4 regions of the Exiguobacterium sp. OS-77 genome follow, and region 1 is predicted to be linked to each of the others. Evidence: riboswitches for the same ligand, from Rfam matches in the RefSeq annotation. Region 1 holds a riboswitch; each other region holds the start of a gene.

Region 1 (5,275 bases):
AACTGACACAAAAAGCAATCAATCGAACGAAAATCTATACCGTCAAACAGACGACATCCTTCTTTTCGAGTCCAACCAGTCCAAAAGGCAGCGGACTCGTTGAGCAAGGCAAACGTGTTTATCCGCGTCACCGGGTCGGAAACTTCTATGTCATCCAGTCAGGCTGGACACCCGTCTATCTTCCGGTCTCAGCTGTGACGATTACGTCCGATAAACGGGTCATTAAAAAGAATAACACGCGCGGTGAAAAGCTGATTCAAGCAGCCGTCCAACATATCGGTACACCTTACACATGGGGATCGCAAAATGCCGTGAACGGTGGCTTCGATTGTTCCGGTTTGATTCACTACGCGACAAATAAGGCTGGAAAATACGGTGGTCGGACGAACGTTCGCGGCTACTGGTACGGTGCTTTCTTTACGAATCGCCGGACGAGTATCTCGAGTGGTAAACGCTCGGATATCGTCTTCTTCCAGAACACCTACACGGATGGTCCATCGCATATCGGAATCATGCTCGATAGCGAACACTTCATCCATGCGGGCGGTTCACAGCTCCAAATCAATTCGATTTATGAACCGCGTTGGCAAGAGCATTTCCTCGGATTTAAATCGATGTAAGACAAAAAAAGACGAAGCCGTCGAATTCGACGGCTTCGTCTCTTCTTATCGCAACACGTCAGAATGTCATCTCGACGTATTTCGTTACTTGTCGATCCATCAAGTATAACTCGATCTGTTCACGGTATGCTTTATAGTGATCGGATGCGATATGCGCTTCAAGTGCCTCTTCGTCCTGATACACTTCATACAGCATGAATTGATGCTCGTCTTCGATCGATTGGTGCAAGGAATAGCGTAAGCATCCTTCCTCTTTTTGTGCGGCATGATAGACCGTTTCTAAAATCGGAAAGACTTGATCCGCGAGTCCTGCTTTGATTGTAAGTACAGCGTTGACGACGATTTCTCCCATGTTTCATTATCCCCTTTCGTGATTACCTGTATCTGTACCCATTTTCACGAAAAAACACACGTCAAAGGAGCTTGAAGATGCAAACTCAACTTTTTGAAGCACTCGAACAATTCGAACCGACGATGATCGCGTTACGGCGTGATTTCCATCGACATCCGGAACTCTCTTTTCAGGAAGTCCGCACACCAGAACGAATTGCAAACTTTTACGCGGAACGGGGCATCCCTCACGAAACAGCCGTCGGAGGTCGTGGTGTCGTCGCGACGATCGAAGGCAAACACCCTGGCCCAACGATTGCGGTCCGTGCAGATTTTGATGCTTTACCACTTCAAGAAGAGACAACACTTGCTTTCCGGTCAATCCATCCCGGTGTCATGCATGCTTGCGGACACGATGGGCATACGGCGATGGTGATGGCTCTTGCTGCTACGCTCTATCCGTTACGGGATCAATTGCAAGGAACGATTCGAATCATTCATCAGCATGGAGAAGAGGTCTTTCCTGGCGGAGCCATCCAAATGATCGAAGCCGGCGTTCTCGAAGGCGTCGATGCGATTTTCGCGACACATCTCGAAAATGATTTACCGGTTGGTACGATTGGGTTTCGGGAAGGACATACATTATGTGCGATCGACGAATTCGAAATCATCGTTCATGGTCAAGGTGGGCATGCCCAGGCACCGCACAAAACAAAAGATGCGCTCGTCGCTGGGGCACAACTCGTCTGTAACTTACAACACCTTGTCAGTCGACGGGTCGACCCATTTGAGCCAGCAGTTCTCGCAATCGGATCCTTCCACGCAGGAACGGCGCCGAACATCGTCACGGGTGAAGCACGCATCGTCGGGGAGATCCGGACGTTCAATGAAACCCTGCGGCATCAGCTCCGACAAGAAGTCGACCTTGTCGCCAAAACGACGTGTGCCGGCATCGGTGCTACTTATTCGATTGACTTCACGACGGGTTACCCGGCGCTTTGGAATCATCCGGACGAGACAAAACTCGTTCAGGAAGCTGCTTCTTTCTTACCGGAAGCATCTGTCCGGTCACTCACACCGATGATGGCGGCGGACGACTTCGCACATTATCTAACACACGTCCCGGGAAGTTACTTCTTTACCGGCTCCGGATATACGGACGGTCGCATCAATCATCCACAGCATCATCCGCAGTACGAGATCAACGAACAAGCGTTATTGGTTGGTGCGAAAACACTCGGAGCGACGGTTTTACGTGCCTTGAAACCTAAGGATTGACTTTATTTCTATGTGAATGGTATCATCACAACAATGATAACGAATGACATCAACTTCATATACCCTTATCAAGAGTGGACCGAGAGATCTGGATCGATGACGTCCCAGCAACCTGCGTATAGCAAGGTGCTACGACCAGCAAAGCGAAAGCTTTGGTTGATAAAAAGCGGCGACTCCTTTTGCAACCAAGCGAAGGAGTCGTTTTCGTTTTTCTCGCTGTCAGACATACAATGGGAATTTCCCACGGAGAGGAAGAGACGGATGGAAAAAGCAACATTTGCAGGTGGATGTTTTTGGTGCATGGTGACACCATTTGAAGAATTACCAGGAATCGAGGGAATCGTATCAGGTTACATGGGCGGTCACGTCGACAATCCGACGTATGAGCAAGTCAAAACAGGAACGACGGGACATCTCGAAGTCGTCCAAATCACGTTTGATCCGAGCCTATTCCCGTACGAGCGTCTGCTCGAACTCTACTGGCCACAAACGGATCCGACGGATGCAGAAGGTCAATTCCAAGATCGTGGCACGCAGTACGCACCAGCGATTTTCTATCATACGGATGCGCAGCATGAAGCAGCAATCGCTTCCCGTGACGCCCTTGCTGCAAGCAATCGTTTCAAACAACCCATCGTGACGCGGATCGATGCCGCTTCTGAATTTTATCCGGCGGAAGAGTACCATCAAGACTTCCATAAGAAAAATCCAGAACACTATAAAAAAGATCGTGCTGCCTCTGGTCGCGATGCTTTCATCGAGCAGGAATGGAAAGATACGACGACGGTCTAATCACCTCGAACCACATACAGTAGCTTAGACTGATTTCAAACATCTCGTTCTTCCCCTACTTTCCAGTAGAAAGTGGAGGATGACCGAGATGTCACTGGAGTCAGTCTTTTTGTATGTAAACAAATGATGTCTTCTTTACCAACACCCTCACACAAATTTGTAATCGTTTACAAATGAAGTCTTTTGTTTTACGGTTAATAAAAATTAACCGGTTAAAAAGGAGATGATTGCATGGAACAAAAAGCGATTCACATATTAGAGAGCTATGAACAGTTAAAAGTGATCAGTGATCCGTTACGAACAAAAATCCTCATGTTTCTCGTCGAAAAACCACATACGGTACATCAGTTAGCCCACTTGCTGACGTTATCCCGCGCAAAGATCCTCTATCATGTACGAGAACTTGAAAAGCATGACTTGATTCGCCTCGTCCGGACGGAAGAACAGGGCGGCAATCTATTGAAATACTATCAAGCGATTGCTCGAGGCTACATTCCTGCCGATCATCTACTGAACTTCGTCGAGACGAATGAAGCGACCCGGCAGTCGTATCTTGAGGTATTGGACCGAGCAAAGACACGCGTCCTCACCGCTCCAACTACTGCTTTTTCTCCTGTGTCTTCAAACGTTGAAGACTGGATGAGCTTATCGCTTCAAAAGGAACTGACGATGTCTGAAGCCAATTTTCGGCAATTTGCTACCAAATATCGTGCTCTATTGGACGAGTTCACACGGTCCCCTTCACTAGACGAAGAAGATAAAAAACACTTCTATATCATGACGACTGCCTTTGCAATTGATGAACCACTATTTGAGAATGACGACGTCTAAACCGGAGGTGCCATATGCTGCCTGTTGAAATGGATACGCAACAATCGCTGTTTAAAAATCGATCTTTTTTATTTTTATGGGGGTCCAGTATGTGCTCTGCCCTCTCCCTATCAACCTATTTATTTGTTGAACAATGGTATGTCATCCATACGCTAAACCAGGCGTCATATCTCGGATTCGTCCTCATGGCCACCTTGTTACCCCGTATTTTTCTCATGTTGTTCGGTGGCGTCTTATCCGATCGCTATAAACGTTCGACGATCATGCGCATCTCGAGCGCTTTACGAATCAGTTTCATTCTCTGTCTTCTCGTATTACTTCATGCCGATCAGCTTACATTGTTGACGATTTTAGGATTCGCCTTGCTATTCGGTAGTGTGGATGCATTCTTTTCGCCAGCGAATGCTTCCTTACTGCCTACACTCGTTCCGAAAGAACAGCTCACTAAAGCCAATTCACTGATTCAAACATCTAATCAAATCGCCCTCTTTTCAGGTCCGATTCTTGGTGGAGTCATCCTCAGCCATTCTTCTTACTCGCACGTCTTTCTCGTGATTTTCGGCACACTCTGTCTGACGCTTCTCTTCACGTATGGTATTCGTGAATCTAAGATCAAGCGATCGCTTCAGCATTCAGCTCTCTTTGAACTAAAAGAAGGGCTACATTACGTCTTTCACCTTCAGCAACTCAAGCAGACACTTTTTCTTGTCATCTGTGTCAATTTCTTTTTCTTTGGACCACTCTTACTCGGAATCCCCTTACTCGTTCATGATGTGCTCCAAGGAGATGCGATGGATTTAAGTTATATGCAAGGGGCTTATCAAATGGGAATGCTCGGAGGGGCGCTCTGGAGTGGTTTAACGCAGAAGAAAGAAAACGGACTTACCTCATCGGTCCGATTGATTGGCGCCTTAGGTTTGCTTTTCTTCCTGCTTAGTCAAGTCCAGCAGATTTCGTTGTACCTGATCATCCTGTTATCACTTGGTGTCCTTTCTTCGATCATCAATATTCGCTTCATTACGTTCATCCAGTCTCAGTGTGCGGAAAAGACGATGGGACGTGTCATGAGTGTCGTGAATGCCGCGTCAAATGGTCTCGTTCCATTATCTTACGCGCTCCTTTCGTTTCTACTGTCGTTTCACGTTTCGATCACGACAATCATGTTGTACTGTGGTCTTCTCATTATTGTTCTCTCGCTTTACTTCAGAAAACGCATGATCCAGGTCGAAAACTAGTCAAAAAAAGACAGTGGATTGGAATGCCACCGTCCTTGTTCTGTATTCGGTTATTACGAAACACGTTCTAGTTGATCCTTTGCCTGTTGTTCCGGTGCCACGACTTGATACCGTTTCAAGACGAAGATGCCACACACCATGACAGCGAGACCGATGAGCTGACCAAACGATAAGTCGATTTGCGGCAAA
Region 2 (5,275 bases), 2.0 Mb from region 1:
ATTCGTGAAGCACGTGCTCAAGGGTTCGACGCGTTAGCGGAAGATCTCGAACGCGAGTTCTACCCGTTGATTCCAGTTATGGAAGAATTGTTTACAGCACGAGGATTCACTGTTAAATTTATACAATACAATCACTTCGTCTGGCTCGTAGAAGCCGAGAAAATGGGGGAATAAATCATGGCACTTCAAAAAATGAACGTCGAAAGCTTTAACCTGGATCATACGAAAGTCAAAGCACCTTATATCCGCGTCGCGGGTTATAAAGAAGGTAAAGTCGACCAAGTCGTCAAATACGATATCCGTTTCACGCAACCAAACGTTGAGCAAATGCCGATGCGTGCGATGCACACACTCGAGCACTTACTTGCTGAAAACATCCGTAACTACTCGGATGATGTCATCGATGTCTCGCCGATGGGATGCCAAACAGGTTTCTACATGGCGATGATGAACTTCGACTCGGTCGAAAAAATGAGCGAACTCGTTGAGAAGACGTTGAAAGACGTCCTCGCAGCAGAAGAGATTCCAGCGCAAAACGAAGTCCAATGTGGATTTGCGAGCGCACATGACCTCAAAGGAGCGAAGCACTATGCCGAGAAAATGCTTGCCGGTCGTGATGAATGGGACATCGTCTTCGGATGATCGCGAACAACGTCCGCGACCTCGTCGGAAACACACCACTCTACGAGATCACTTCATTCGATTTGCCTGCTGGTACGCGCATTTTGGCGAAGCTCGAATGGATGAACCCTGGGGGCAGCGTCAAAGACCGCCTTGGCATTCAACTCGTTGATGCAGCAATCGAAAACGGACATGTGACACCAGGCGGTACGATCATCGAGCCGACAGCCGGGAATACCGGCATCGGCTTGGCGCTCGCCGCTAAAAAATACGATCTCCAAGTCATCTGTGTCGTTCCGGAAAAATTCAGTCAGGAAAAGCAGACGTTGATGCGGGCACTCGGCGCAACCGTCGTCAACACGCCGACTGAACTCGATATGCAAGGGGCCATCGACCGGGCAAAAGAACTCGGTCAGGAAATTCCGAATAGTTACGTTCCGTTACAATTCGAAAACGAAGAGAACCCAGTCACGTATCAGCGGACACTCGGTCCTGAGCTGATTGCGGACTTACCGCATATCGACTGGTTCGTTGCCGGTTGTGGTTCAGGTGGTACGTTCGCCGGAACAGCGGACTTCTTAAAACAACGTCTCGGTACAAAAGCAGCAATCGTTGAACCGGAAGGCTCCGTCTTGAATGGTGGTCCAGCCGGTCCGCATAAGACAGAAGGTATCGGTACAGCGAAATGGCCAAGCCTCGTTCCGCGTGAACTCGTTGATGAGATTCATACGATTTCTGACCGCGATGCATTTGACGCGGTTCATACACTCGCTGCTCGCGAAGGATTACTCGTTGGTAGTTCAGCAGGTGCAGCGCTCGTTGCTGCGCTTGATATCGCAAAGCGTCACCCCGGCAGTACGATCGTCACCGTCTTCGCAGACAGTGCCGAACGCTACTTAAGCCAACAAATCTTTGAAAAGGTGGACGAAACTCATGCGTAAGAAGACAGCATTGATTCATGGAGGAACAGGTGTCGACCGGGCAACAGGAGCCGTCACACCTCCAATCTATCAAACAAGCACATACAAGCAGGATAAAATCGGTCAACTTAAGGACGGATACGAATACTCACGGACAGCGAACCCGACACGGACGAGCATCGAACGATTGATTGCAGATCTCGAGGGCGGCGCACGTGGTTTTGCCTTCGGTTCTGGGATGGCAGCGATTCATGCCGTCTTCCACTTGCTGGAGTCTGGCGACCATATCGTCATGACAGATGACGTCTACGGCGGTACGTTCCGCTTGATGCAACGCGTCTTACCGAAGTTCAACATCGAAGTGACATTCGTCGATACGACGGACCTTGCGGCAACGGAAGCAGCGATCCAAGACAACACGAAGATCGTCTACGTCGAAACACCGACGAACCCGTTGTTGAAAGTAACGGACATTGAAGCAATCGCAACGATCGCCAAACGTCACGATCTTAAACTTGTCGTCGACAACACGTTCGCGACACCTTATCATCAACAACCACTCGCACTTGGTGCAGACATCGTCTTGCACAGTGCGACGAAATACATCGGCGGACATTCGGACGTCGTCGCTGGACTTGTCGTCGTCAAAGATGATGCGCTCGGCGAAGAGCTGCACTTCATCCAAAACTCGACAGGCGGCGTGCTTGGACCGCAAGACAGCTTCTTGCTCGTCCGTGGTCTTCGTACACTCGGTATCCGAATGGATGCGATCGAAGAGACAGCACATGATCTCGTTGCGTTCCTACAAGCGCAAGACATCGTCTCGAACATCTTCTACCCAGGACTTGCATCGCATCCTGGTCACGACATCCAAGCGAAACAAGCGACTGGATTTGGTGGGATGATCAGCTTTGATGTCGGTTCAGCAGCGAACGCAGAAAAACTCGTCGAGGCGACACACTTCTTCACACTCGCTGAGAGTCTTGGTGCCGTCGAGAGTCTGATTTCGGTGCCTGCACGGATGACGCACGCGTCGATCCCAGCAGAACGTCGGGCAGAACTCGGCATCACGGACGGTCTCGTTCGGATTTCAGTTGGACTTGAGGATGCGGAAGATTTGAAAGAAGACTTAACACGTGCTTTCACGTTCCTCGAAAAAGTTTCTGAAAAAACTGTTTGACAACAAAAATAACCCCTGCTAATATTCAGAATATATTCTACAAACTTAATACCGAAACTCTTATCGAGAGTGGTGGAGGGACTGGCCCGATGAAACCCGGCAACCGCGGATCTAATCCGAAGTGGTGCTAATTCCAGCAGACAAAAGTCTGGGAGATGAGAGCAAATGGTTTTGTGTACTGAAAAGTGCGCGCGTTTGCTCTAAAACGCGCGCACTTTTTTTATTTTAGGAGGGACAGTTGTGATTCGTTTACAAGACGTAGGAAAGATTTATCGCTCAAAGCGCGGAGCGGTCGAAGCCGTCGCGAATGTCGACCTGACAATCGAGCGCGGTGAAATTTTTGGAATAATCGGTTATTCCGGAGCAGGGAAATCGACCCTGATCCGATTACTGAATATGCTCGAAGCACCAACGAGTGGTTCGATCCAAATCGATGGTGTTGAAATGACATCACTAAAACCTAAGGAATTACGAGGCGTCCGCAAGAATGTCTCGATGGTCTTCCAACACTTCAACTTACTATGGTCACGGACGGTTGAAGAGAACATCATGTTCCCACTCGAGCTCGGTGGCTTCCCGAAAGCACACCGCAAGGAACGGGTCGCGGAACTGATCCAACTCGTTGGTTTGGACGGACGCGAAAAAGCCTATCCGTCACAATTATCCGGTGGTCAAAAACAACGTGTCGGTATCGCTCGGGCACTGGCATCGAACCCGGACGTTCTCTTATGTGACGAGGCAACAAGTGCACTCGATCCGAAGACGACGGACTCAATCCTTGAGTTACTCGTCGACATCAATGAAAAACTGAAACTGACGATCGTCTTGATCACACACGAGATGCACGTCATTCAAAAAATCTGTCACCGGGTCGCCGTCATGGAAGCCGGTAAAATCGTCGAGCAAGGACCGGTCGCAGAAGTCTTCCGTCATCCGAAGCAAGCGATGACGAAGGAATTCGTCAAACAATTGACGTCGCCGTCGGAGAACGAGTTAACGTTCGCGAAACTACGCGAACGGTACCCAACCGGAAAAATCGTTCAGTTGACGTTCGTCGGATCGACAGCAGAAAGCCCGATCCTCGCGGAAGTCATGAAGGATTCGCCGGTCCTGTTCAATATCATCGGCGGAAACGTCGGTCAATCACAGGAAGGGGCACTCGGTACACTGTTCATTCAGTTGATCGGGGAAACAGAAGCAACACAAGCGGTCATCACGAAGCTTCAAGCCAGTGATGTTGAAGTGGAGGTGGATCACCGATGATTTCATTCTTTGACAATCTAGATTGGGACATGGTGTGGGAAGCGACAGGCAGTACCGTCTATATGACGGCAATCGCTGGTGTTTCGACATTCGTCCTCGGTTTGATCATTGGTTTACTATTGTATGCGACAAACGAAGAGTTATTGTTCAAGAATCGGGCGTTCTATTCAGTGTTGAGCTTGGTCGTCAACGTCTTCCGTTCGATTCCGTTCATCATCTTACTGATCTTATTGATTCCATTTACGACAGCAATCGTCGGTTCGTTCCTCGGACCAACGGCAGCATTACCAGCACTGATTTTCGGTGCTGCACCATTTTACGGTCGGATGGTTGAACTCGCGTTACGCGAAGTCGATAAAGGTGTCATCGAGGCAGCTGAATCGATGGGCGCGACGAAGTTCCAGATCATCTATAAAGTCTTAATCCCGGAAGCGTTGCCTGCCATCGTTTCTGGTATCACGGTCACACTCGTCTCACTTGTCGGTTATACGGCAATGGCCGGAGTAGTCGGCGGAGGTGGACTTGGGGACATGGCCTTCATCGAAGGATTCCAGCGTTCTCAAAACGATGTCATCGTCATTGCGACACTCTTAATCTTAGCGATCGTCTTCGTCATCCAAATCATTGGTGACTTGCTGATCCGCGCGATCGATAAACGTTAATTCGAAACTTAATCATATTGGAGGAATCATTCATGAAAACTTGGAAAAAATTCGTAGGTACTGCTGCTGTATCCGTCTTAGCTATTAGCCTTGCTGCATGTGGCGAAAAATCATCAGGATCAGGTAGCGACGACAAAACACTCGTCGTTGGTGCTTCGAACGTACCGCACGCTGAGATTCTTGAGCACGTCAAAAAAGAATACGAAGCAAAAGGTTACAAGCTTGAAATCAAGAAGTTCCAAGATTACGTACTTCCGAACAAAGCGCTCGCTTCAAAAGAAATCGATGCGAACTACTTCCAGCACGTACCGTATCTTGAGCAACAAGAGAAAGAAAACAAATCATATAAGTTCGCGAACGCAGGTGGCGTCCACGTTGAACCACTCGGTATTTACTCGAAGAAATACAAGTCACTCGATAAGTTACCAAACGGTGCAACGATCTTAACGAGCTCAAACGTCGCGGAACGCGGTCGTGTCTTGACGTTCCTTCAAAATGAAGGATTGATCAAGCTTAAAGACGGTAAAACGACAGATGCACAACTCGGTGATATCGCGGAGAACCCGAAGAAACTCAAGTTCAAGACGAACATCGAAGCATCACTTCTTCCGCAAGCTTACAAAAACAAT
Region 3 (5,275 bases), 2.2 Mb from region 1:
CTCCGCCAGCGATGCGCTCCGCGTATCGATTTCGAAAGGCGACGTCCTGATAAAGCGACGGATCCGAGAAGCGAATCCCCGTCATCCCGATCTCTTCTCCTTGATACACGTATGGAATGCCCGGTAACGTATGCAACATCAAACCGAGTAGTTTCGCACTCTCAACCCGGTATCGTTCACTGCCGAAGCGCGTCACTTGTCGTGTATGATCATGGTTGTTGAGGAACTGTGAATTGACACCTAATGGGTATAAGACGTCGTACCAGCGTTTTTGAATCTCCTTGAATCGTAAGAGATCCATCGCTTCCATGTCGTCCGCGATTTCGAAGTGAAACAGTGTCCGGAGTTCTTTTCGTTCGTCACTGACATATAACAGTCCATCTTCTGGACCGACGAACGGAATCTCACCGACTGTAAACAAGTCTTTACCAGCGAGAACATTCGCATGCATCTCCTGCAAGAAGTCATGCACACCTGGCTGATTCCCAAGGTACGAGAGATCAAACGGATTGGCGACATCCTCGAACGACCGTTTTTTGATCAAGTTGATGACATCCATCCGGAAGCCGTCGATCCCTTGAGCAATCCACCAGTTCATCATATCGTAGATTGCTTGCCTCACAGCTGGGTGCTCCCAGTTCAAGTCCGGTTGTTCTTTGGCGAAGGAATGAAAATAATACTGCCCGCGCTCTTCACTCCACGTCCACGGACTTGGCGCAAAGTACGAGCGCCAGTTGTTCGGAGGCGTCTCTTTCGTGCCATCCTGCCAGATGTACCAGTCATCCTTATCGTTGATCCGCTCACATGACTGACGGAACCAGTCATGCTGGTCACTCGTATGGTTCACGACTAAATCGAGAATGACCTTCAATCCACGGGCATGAGCGGCCGTGATCAACTCCTGTAGATCCCCCATCGTTCCCGCTTTTTCCATGATCTCGTAATAATCGGCAATATCATAGCCGTTATCGACGTCCGGGGAACGATAACACGGATTCAACCACACGACATCGACACCAAGTGAAGCGATGTAATCAAGCTTCTCGATGACACCTCTTAAATCACCGATCCCATCCCCGTTCGAATCTTTAAAGCTACGCCAGTAGACTTGATAGACGACTGCCTCTTTCCAGTTAGCTCGCTTCATCTTCCCACTCCTCTCCCTACTCTTTATTCCCGCTCCACTTATCTGTACCTGTTTATCCGACAATTTTTTTAAATTTCGAAAAAGTTCTTTTCTTTTGACTGAATATTCGTTATCCTTGACGACAATACCACGAAGGAGGCATTCATCCATGAAACATTTCGCTCCATCCATCGCCATTGATCGGCTTCCTGCTCCCGTCTTCGCTGAACTTGCGAACCGAATCGGTGCTGTAAAAGCTGCCGGACATGATGTCATCACACTTGGTCAAGGAACACCCGACCAAACGACGCCTGTACATATTCTCGATGCCTTAAAACAAGCTATCGACGAGCCAACGAACCTTCAATATCCACCATTTCGTGGACATGATTTTCTAAAACAAGCTGTCTCAAACTTTTACGCGACTGAATTCGGTGTCACGATCGATCCGGCAACGGAAGTCGCGATTCTCCTCGGCAGTAAAGCCGGAATCGTCGCCTTACCGCAGACGATCGTCAACCCTGGAGAAGGTGTCATCGTCCCGGATCCAGGATACCCGGATTACCTGTCTGGTGCAGCACTTGCTGGCGCTTACCCGATTACGCTTCCGTTGCTCGAGAAAAATGATTTCTTGCCGGATTATGACTTACTTGATACGACGGACGTTGAGCGTGCCCGGATGTTGTTCCTCAACTACCCGAGTAATCCGACGGGTGCGACCGCGACGGCAGAAGCCTTCGAACAGACAGTCGCTTTCGCCGATGCCCATGATATCTGTGTCGTTCATGACTTAGCATACGGCGGTATCAGTTTCGATGGTCCGACGCGAAGTTTCTTGCAGACGGAAGGGGCGAAAGACGTCGGAATCGAGCTATTCTCACTCTCAAAACGCTTCAACATGTCCGGCTTCCGGATTGCCTTTGCCATCGGAAATCCGTCCGTCATCTCAAGCATCGAAACGTACCAAGAACATCTCTACGTCAGTGCCTTCACACCGATTCAGCATGCGGCGACCGTCGCCCTCACGAGTGACCAGACGTGCGTCCGTGAGTTAAGTCGCTTGTATGAAACACGACGCGATGCGTTGTTCGCAAAACTTGATGCAATCGGCTGGAGTGGACCACGCCCGGGCGGTTCCTTCTTCGTCTGGCTTCCTGTTCCGGAAGGTTACACGTCCCAGAGCTTCACCGATCATCTCCTTGACGAAGCGCACGTCGCTGTGACCCCTGGATCCTTCTTCGGCGAACACGGTGAAGGCTACGTCCGGATCAGCTTGATTGCTGACGTCGAACGTCTAGAAGAAGCCGTCGATCGAATCGGAACGCTCAACCTATTCCGGACACCTGTTGCGGAATAATTCTGAAAAAACATTTGACAGATGGGAATCATTTCCGTTAAAGTAAGTCCCAACAGCATAACTACTTATCGAGAGCGACCGAGGGATTAGGCCCAACGACGTCCGGCAACCACCTGTAAGGAACGGTGCCACATCCTACAGAATGATTTTCATTCTGAGAGATAAGTTACGAAATCTTACACTTTCGTCGCTTTTTTCTGGTTGCTCCGCTACTAGGAAAAAGCGACTTTTTTTGTATGAGGAGATGAGCGGATGATTGAATTCAAACACATTACAAAACGGTTCGTCCGAGATCGGACCCCGATTTTTGCCTTACGGGATGTCGATTTGACGATCCAAAAAGGAGAAATCTTCGGAATCATCGGTGAGTCCGGTGCCGGTAAAAGTACGTTGCTTCGCCTAATCAACGGGCTCGAGCATCCGACACAAGGAACCGTCAAGGTCGACGGTGTCTCGCTCGGCGGGATGTCAAAAGCAGATTTGCGTCAACTTCGCTTGCGGACAGGAATGATCTTTCAACATTTCCAATTGATTCAGTCGCGCAACGTCGCAGATAACATCGCTTTTGCGCTCAAGGCCGCTGGCGTCAAACGAGCAGATTTCCCGGAGCGGATTCGCGAACTCGTCTCGCTCGTCGGACTTGAAGGATTTGAGACGAACTTCCCGAGTCAATTAAGCGGTGGGCAGAAACAGCGCGTCGGGATTGCCCGGGCACTCGCAAACAATCCGACCGTCTTGTTATGTGATGAAGCGACATCCGCTCTTGACCCCGTTACGACACTACAGATCCTTGAACTGCTGAAGGATTTGAATGAACGACTCGGGTTGACGATCGTCCTCATCACGCATGAGATTGATGTCGTCAAACAGATTTGCCATCGTGTCGCGGTCATGTCACAAGGTGAAGTCGTTGAAGTCGCCTCAACCTATGACTTGTTCAGTCAAGCTAAGCATCCGGTGACGCAACATTATGTCGATACGGCACTACAAATCGAATTGCCGGAACGCATCTTACAGGCAACCCCAGGCAAGATCATCCGCTTGCAGTTCACGGGCGAAAAGACCGGTGAGAGTACGTTATCAGAAGCGATCCGCCGTTACGATATCTCAGTCAGCATCTTGCACGGCAAGGTCGACTACATTCAAGACGTCGCCTTCGGTGTCCTCATTGTCAGCTTGACGGGATCATCCGATCAAATCGCTCTTGCCCTCGACTGGCTCGCGACGGAACTTCATGCACTCGAGGTGATTCAGGATGTGGCTTGATCGTATTCAAACGATGTTACCTGAGCTCTTGAAGGCACTCGGCGAGACAGCATGGATGGTCGGAATTTCACTTGCTTTCGCATTGGTCGTCGGGATTCCGCTCGGAATTCTCTTGTTTGTCACCGACCGCGGATTATTTTTTCAAAACCTTGCCGTCCGCCGTGTTCTTGACTTCGTCGTCAACATCGTCCGGTCGCTACCGTTCATTATCTTGTTGGTCGCCCTCATTCCGTTGACGAAGTTCTTACTCGACAATACGATCGGTCCGACGGCAGCATCTGTCAGTCTCAGTGTCGCAGCGATTCCATTTCTCGCGCGACTCGTCGAAACATCACTCCGTGAAATTCCGCCTGGTCTAATCGAAGCAGCGGAAGCCTGTGGGGCGAAACCATTGCGGATCATCGTCAGTGTCCTCTTACCGGAAGCACTCCCTGGCATCATTCAGGGCATCACATTAACGACGATCAGCTTGATTGGCTTCTCAGCGATGGCTGGTATCGTCGGCGGCGGTGGTGTCGGTGACCTCGCGATCCGTTTCGGTTACTATCGCTACGATAATCTCATCATGATCGTGACGATCGTCGTGCTCATCGTCATCGTTCAAAGTATTCAAGCACTTGGCAATCAACTGGCGCGAAAAACAGATAAACGCTAATCACACATACAAAGGGAGAGTGGAATCATGAAAAAACGATATGCCTTTTTAGCAACAGCCTTACTCGGTGCAGGAGTCCTCGCAGGATGTGGAGACAGCAGCGCTGATGAAAAAAACAAGACGATCAAGATCGGGGCGACGAGCGGTCCGTATAGCGACATGGTCAAACAAGCGATTCAGCCACAACTCGAAAAGAAAGGCTATAAAGTCGAAATCGTCGAGTTCAGCGATTACATTCAACCGAACATCGCCCTCGGTAGCGGCAATATCGACGCCAACTTGTTCCAACACTCGATCTATCTAAAAACGTTTTCTAAAGAAAAGAATCTCGACTTAAAAGGACTGATCACGGTTCCGACAGCACCGATGGGACTATACAGTAAAACAGCGAAGACACTTGACGACGTCAAGACAGGTGCTGAAGTCGCGACGCCGAATGATCCGACGAACCAAGCACGGGCACTGAACTTGCTTGCGGAACAAGGGTGGATTGAACTCAAGCCGGATGCTGATCCTCTGACCGTTTCAGAAAAAGATATCGTCAAGAATCCGAAGAAACTCGTCATCAAACCACTCGAAGCGGCTCAACTGCCACGCGCTGTCGAAAGTGTCGATATCTCAGCCGTTCCAGGGAACTTCGCACTTGCTGCGAAATTCGACTTACTTGATGCGTTAGCACTTGAGACGATGGACGAACAATACCGGAACCTCGTCGCTGTCCAAACGAAAGATGCTGACAAACAAGTCGCAAAAGACTTAAAAGCAGCCGTCGAATCGGACGCCTTCAATGAAGTTATCGAAAAATCATTCAAAGGCTTCAGCAAGCCTGAATGGGCAAACTGATGTAAAAAACGACCGGAATTCAAGGAGA
Region 4 (5,275 bases), 2.6 Mb from region 1:
TGCGTTGCTTGGCGCAACATCAGAATTCAACAAGATGGAAGGCATCACGGTCAACGAGCAAGACAAAAAAGCCTACATCGCCTTGTCTTATGTGTCAGGCAGTACCGAAAAACAAGAAGGTGCTGTCCAAGACGACATCCAGCTTGAAAAACGCGAATCGGGTGCAACATTCGAAATCGATCTTGGCCGTGCAACAGGCATCGACAGCCGTTACGTACCAACGAATATGCAGGCACTCGTCATTGGTGAAGATTTGAAGAAGCCGGATGCTTACGGCAACACAGCGAATCCGGATCTCGTCGCGAATCCAGATAACCTCGCTTATTCCGCGACATCTAATACGCTCTTTATCGGTGAAGATAGCTCCTTGCATACGAATAACTTCGTTTGGGCCTATAATCTGAAGACGAAGAAGCTTTCACGGATTCTGTCCGTTCCAGTCGGAGCGGAAGCAACTGGTCTCCGTTCACTCGATCATGTTGGTGGGTATAGCTATCTCTTGAGCAACTACCAGCACCCAGGTGAAGCATTGACAGGGAAACAAATCACGGCCGTCGATCCAAAAGCGCTCGAACAAGCGATGAAAGACGGCATCGGGATTCAAAAAACAGGTGGTGTCGGTTACCTCTCTGGTTTACCGAGCGGTCATAAATCGTATACGCATCGATAAGATACTAAAAACGGATTCCCAAGCGCGGGAATCCGTTTTTTTATGCGTTGTTCTTCTTTTGTTTTGCTGCCTCTTCTTCCACACGTTGCAGCAGTCCATGAACGATTTTCTCGTTCTCCCGCTCGCCACCGAGTGACAAGAGACTTTTTCCAACAAAGTTCGCCCCCTCATTTTTTCCCGTATAGATCAACAGACAGCGATCATGGTCGATCGGTTTGAGCGTAAAGGTCATCTCGATCTTGAATATTTTAGCCAATGTGAATCCAATCGTATTTTGCTTGAAGTCCGGCTCGTTCGTATAGGCTAAATCGGTCACGATATAGGTTTCGAGTCGATTGCCCTGCATATACGTTTGGCGATAGGTCGAACCGACGACACCCGGTTTTCGTTCAATCACCTCGTGCTGGACGACATTTGGAATCAAACGCTGCAGTCGCGTGTGATCAAACAAGTGCCATGCTTCTTCAATCGGAATATCGAGCTGTCGTTCTTCTCTCCACGTAATCATACACCTGCCCCCTTTTTCTATAGAAATACCCTGTCATCCGGTCTTGTAACGTCCGGCGACAGGGCGAGAGCAGATTCTTATTTTACTGTGCTTGTTTCAAGGGCTGCACCGAGGAACTTCGCTAGTTCGAGCATACCGTAGCGTCCTGCAGCTGCCTCAGCATCCGAATTATAGTTCGTATTTGTATTGACGTCATACGTATAGATCGTACCTGACGTATCCTTAATGAACTCGATACCGGCGACCGCGATTTGGTTCGCTTGGAGGAATGCTTCATATTTTTCAATGATTGGGTCATCGAAGCCTTCAACGATTTGGAACTTCATCGGTGTTTGCGGTGCTTCTTCACCAACTGGGCAGAACAAGTCGTCGATTACACATGCATCCGCTGGGCAAAGCTCAAAACCTTCTGATGTATCGACTCGAACCGCGTAGACGAACTTTCCACCTACGAACTCACAACGTGTGATGTACGGTTCTGGTGCTTGAATATACTCTTGAATCAACGTGATGCCATCGACTGGTTCGTCGAATGTCGGACCGTCGAGATAAGCTTCAAGTGCTTCAATCGAGTGGAACAGCTGGACGCCGAGACCTTTCCCAGCCCGGTTATGTTTCGTGATGAATGACGAAACGCCAATTTCTTTTGCTGCTTGTACGATTTGATCGCGTCCGACGGCAGCCGTCGTCTTCGGTACACGAATCCCAGCCTTACGCAACGCCGTGTATTGATTGACTTTGCTGACTTCTAAACGAAGCGCACGCGTTCCATTAAAGACAGTCCGGTCATGCTCTTCTAACCAAGCGAGGACCCCTTCCGTCAACTCCGGCGCGTAACGATGCCCCCGCGTATGCGAAGAGGCACTCATGCGGCTGTAAAAGACGCCTTCTGGCGGCAGTTCGTCCAGCGGAACGATCCCTTCATTCAAGTGCCACTCTTCATACGGTAACTCGAGTTCTTCGAGACGTTTGATGAGATGGTCCGTCCATTCTTGATTTTCGTGGAGAATATGAATTTTTGTCATGATTGTTGACCTACCTTTCGTTTCGCTTCGACCAGTGGCATTACGTCACGAGCAAAGCGTTCCATTTCTTCGAGTTGTGGTGAGAATTGTAATAAGAGTAACGTGACACCAACAGCTTCGAATGCTAGAATCCGTTCAGCGATTTGTTCTGGTGTTCCGATTAAATTCGGACGTAGACCACGGTTCGAGACGGAATAATCGTTTCGTTCGACCTGTTGCTCCAGTTGCGATTTACTGATGAAATCCTGATAACCGGCATAACCGGCGCTGTCTTCCTTAACGTCCGTGATGCGTTGCCATTCAAGAAGTGCTTCTTCTTCCGTATCCCGACAAATGATGTAGGCCGCAAGACCGAAGCTCTCGAGCGGCGTTTGTCCCGTCGTTTCCCGGCGTACTTTCATATCATTGATTTTATGGGCTACTTCTTCAACAGTACCCCCATGCATGACATAAGCATCACAGTGTTCGACGATCGTTCGTTTTCCAGCTTCACTCTCTCCACCAGCGTAGAGCTTGATGCCTGGACGCTGGACTGGCTTCGGATGGAGTTCCGCCTGCTCGATCGTGTAGTGATGACCGGAGAAGCTATACGGTGACGCATCTGCCCATAGTCCTTTCATGACCGTGACGAACTCTTCCGTCCGAGCATAGCGTTCATCGTGCGCTGTGAAGATACCGTTGTATTGTTTCGCTTCCTCTGCCCACCACGCTGAAACGACGTTGAGCGTAAAGCGTCCACCACTCAACTGATCGATGTTTGCCGCCATCTTCGCTGTCGTCGCTGGATTATGGAACCCGGGACGAACCGCTGTCATGATCTCAAGGCGTTCCGTCGTTGCAGCAATCGCTGCTGCCGTCGTCCATGCCTCAAGACTCGGTTCCTTGATGCCTTTAATATCGTTCAAGTTCAGTTCCGCGATCAACGTCGTCGAGAAGCCGATCCGTTCTGCTGTTTGTGCGACTTGTTTCGCATAATCGAAGGTCGGTGGCATCTGTTCATCCTCGACATTACGTAACCATCCCCCAAAAATCGGTAACCAAAAACCATACTCCACTCCATCGTCCCCCTTATCATAAAAAAACGCTCTTTTCGAAGTTCGAAAAGAGCGACGGTATCTTGTCCTGTCCGCTCTTATCTTCGGAAGGTATCCCTTCCTGGAAGTAGCACCTTCCGCCACGGCGGGGTTGCTGAAGTGTCTTCGGGCCAGTCCCTCGACTTCTCTAGATAAGATGTGTTGCATTCATCGTACAAAATTCACTGAACTAAAGCAACTATTAAACCGTCTTTTCCCATCGGAATTATTTCGCACATAAAAAAATCCCGACGTAGTGTCGGGATCCGGTATTAATATGGTGCGACGAAATCTGATGTTGGCTCTGGCGTTTGTTCACCACGAACACGATCATAAAATTTTGCAAAGGTAACACTGAAATATGGTGTAATCCACAAGAATGCTAGGCCGAGGGTAACGATCCCTAAAAGAGCCCAACCAATAAACGACAGTAGCAGAAGGAATGCTTCCATTTTATGCCCGTCCATCATTTTTCGGGAGCGTGTAATGGCCTCTAAGATACCAATCGATGGTTCATCTCGCAAAATATAGAACGTTAGCATGTAAGAAAATGATTTAATGATTCCCGGTACGACTAATAGCAGTAACCATAAGAAGATAAAAAAGAGTTGTACGATGGCTAGACCAATCACTTTGAAAAACATACCATATGGTTCAAATAAATCCGTCACTTTCGTTTCTTCTCCGCGAGCAATCGACATCGCAATCCAAGTCCAACCGACTCCGACCGGGATCAATAAAATCGATACCAACGATACGACGAGATCCATCGTATTAGCTGGTTCATCTATATCTGATCCAAATAATCCAGGCACACCTTGAATGATACTAAACAGAATAACTGTTAGGACTGCGAATCCCCAACGACCGCTGAGCGAATCCTTCGCTGCTTTTTTTAATTGAGATGACATGAGTAAGGTCCTCCTTGAAAAATAAGTTCTCACCTTACTCTACGGCTAATAACTTCTAATGTTTCACTGCTTTTTCAATAATTTCCCCTCTTGTTTCTGTTTCAACCAAGCGCGCTCAAGTTGCCGCTCACACGCCGTGTATAACGAGCGTCGACCGTCGAGCCGTTCCATCGCGAATGGAATACCATGCTTTTTCGCCTGAGCGATGACATGTGCACTCGCTGCATGAGAGACACGGCTCGTCACGACGACAATCGCGTCCGACTTTTTGGCGAGACAAGCAATCTTTTTCGCGGACTGTGCGTCCCCTGCTAGATGAATTAATTCGATCCCCGTCGGCGCAAAGAACTCACGATAGACAGCGGTCTGTTGTTCGTTTCCAACGATAACAAGACGCATGCCTGTGAAGCGCGTGAAATCTAACGGTGTCTTATCAACGAAATCCATCAATTGTCCCGGTACGGCTGTTGTTACGATCGGTTCAATCGTTTGCTCTTTTGGCATACGGACGCGACGCTGCGCTTTTTTAGCTTTCGGCACCGGTTGCCGTTTCATTTTTCGTGCATACCGATTTGACTTTTTTGTTGTCACAGGCGTCTTCACTACCTGTTGTTCTATCGCTGACGGACGGTTGGATGATGCGTTGACGATCGGCTCTTCATACGTGAACGGATGCTTCCAAGCAATCGTTAATGTATCCTTCCGTCCCCGCCACATGACGAGATCGACAAGTTGCCCTGCTTCTAGTCGGAAATAGCGCATGTCTTCTACCGGTACAACATAATAGAACGATCGACACGGACCCGGACTTCCATGCCGTGCTCGAGATTCCAATCGCGGACGTCTCGTTCAGAAATATGACTGCCCGACCATTCTAGTAAAGTACCGCCTTTTAACCCCCGCTGAAACGTATAGGCATAACGTTGCTTGCGTACTGGCTCGACCTGTACTTGCGGTGGCATGACGATGGTCTGCTCTAGCTCTATTGCTTCATCTATGACCAATGTTTCTTGAACGTCGCGCGGTGCATAATACGCTGACATCTTGACCCATTCATCGATTCCGTTTACTTCGTCGAGCCAGAGTTG

Evidence for each region. A riboswitch is a leader RNA that binds a small molecule or an ion and turns the genes downstream of it on or off. The one in region 1 is predicted to bind S-adenosylmethionine.
Region 2: linked by a shared signal. The riboswitch ahead of EXG77_RS03665 (methionine ABC transporter ATP-binding protein) and the one ahead of msrA (peptide-methionine (S)-S-oxide reductase MsrA) in region 1 are both predicted to bind S-adenosylmethionine.
Region 3: linked by a shared signal. The riboswitch ahead of EXG77_RS02680 (methionine ABC transporter ATP-binding protein) and the one ahead of msrA (peptide-methionine (S)-S-oxide reductase MsrA) in region 1 are both predicted to bind S-adenosylmethionine.
Region 4: linked by a shared signal. The riboswitch ahead of EXG77_RS00555 (LLM class flavin-dependent oxidoreductase) and the one ahead of msrA (peptide-methionine (S)-S-oxide reductase MsrA) in region 1 are both predicted to bind S-adenosylmethionine.

The regions. Positions count from the first base shown of each region.
Region 1 is NZ_DF239008.1:2,747,310-2,752,584, forward strand. Features, by position in the region: gene EXG77_RS14025 (SH3 domain-containing protein) at 1-620, shown strand, start outside; gene EXG77_RS14030 (putative quinol monooxygenase) at 679-972, opposite strand; gene EXG77_RS14035 (M20 family metallopeptidase) at 1,050-2,228, shown strand; SAM riboswitch class I at 2,291-2,394, shown strand; gene msrA (peptide-methionine (S)-S-oxide reductase MsrA) at 2,490-3,020, shown strand; gene EXG77_RS14045 (winged helix-turn-helix domain-containing protein) at 3,252-3,851, shown strand; gene EXG77_RS14050 (MFS transporter) at 3,881-5,086, shown strand; gene EXG77_RS14055 (DMT family transporter) at 5,140-5,275, opposite strand, start outside.
Region 2 is NZ_DF239008.1:754,481-759,755, forward strand. Features, by position in the region: gene EXG77_RS03645 (class I SAM-dependent methyltransferase) at 1-174, shown strand, start outside; gene EXG77_RS03650 (S-ribosylhomocysteine lyase) at 178-642, shown strand; gene EXG77_RS03655 (PLP-dependent cysteine synthase family protein) at 639-1,562, shown strand; gene EXG77_RS03660 (bifunctional cystathionine gamma-lyase/homocysteine desulfhydrase) at 1,555-2,721, shown strand; SAM riboswitch class I at 2,779-2,883, shown strand; gene EXG77_RS03665 (methionine ABC transporter ATP-binding protein) at 2,962-3,984, shown strand; gene EXG77_RS03670 (methionine ABC transporter permease) at 3,981-4,646, shown strand; gene EXG77_RS03675 (MetQ/NlpA family ABC transporter substrate-binding protein) at 4,679-5,275, shown strand, end outside.
Region 3 is NZ_DF239008.1:560,193-565,467, reverse strand. Features, by position in the region: gene EXG77_RS02690 (alpha-glucosidase) at 1-1,147, opposite strand, end outside; gene EXG77_RS02685 (aminotransferase class I/II-fold pyridoxal phosphate-dependent enzyme) at 1,296-2,483, shown strand; SAM riboswitch class I at 2,546-2,651, shown strand; gene EXG77_RS02680 (methionine ABC transporter ATP-binding protein) at 2,736-3,749, shown strand; gene EXG77_RS02675 (methionine ABC transporter permease) at 3,739-4,404, shown strand; gene EXG77_RS02670 (MetQ/NlpA family ABC transporter substrate-binding protein) at 4,432-5,247, shown strand.
Region 4 is NZ_DF239008.1:114,280-119,554, reverse strand. Features, by position in the region: gene EXG77_RS00570 (PhoX family phosphatase) at 1-670, shown strand, start outside; gene EXG77_RS00565 (hypothetical protein) at 711-1,178, opposite strand; gene EXG77_RS00560 (RimK family alpha-L-glutamate ligase) at 1,256-2,203, opposite strand; gene EXG77_RS00555 (LLM class flavin-dependent oxidoreductase) at 2,200-3,258, opposite strand; SAM riboswitch class I at 3,333-3,435, opposite strand; gene EXG77_RS00550 (DUF975 family protein) at 3,549-4,187, opposite strand; gene EXG77_RS16500 (DUF2325 domain-containing protein) at 4,251-4,949, opposite strand; gene EXG77_RS16495 (hypothetical protein) at 4,955-5,275, opposite strand, start outside.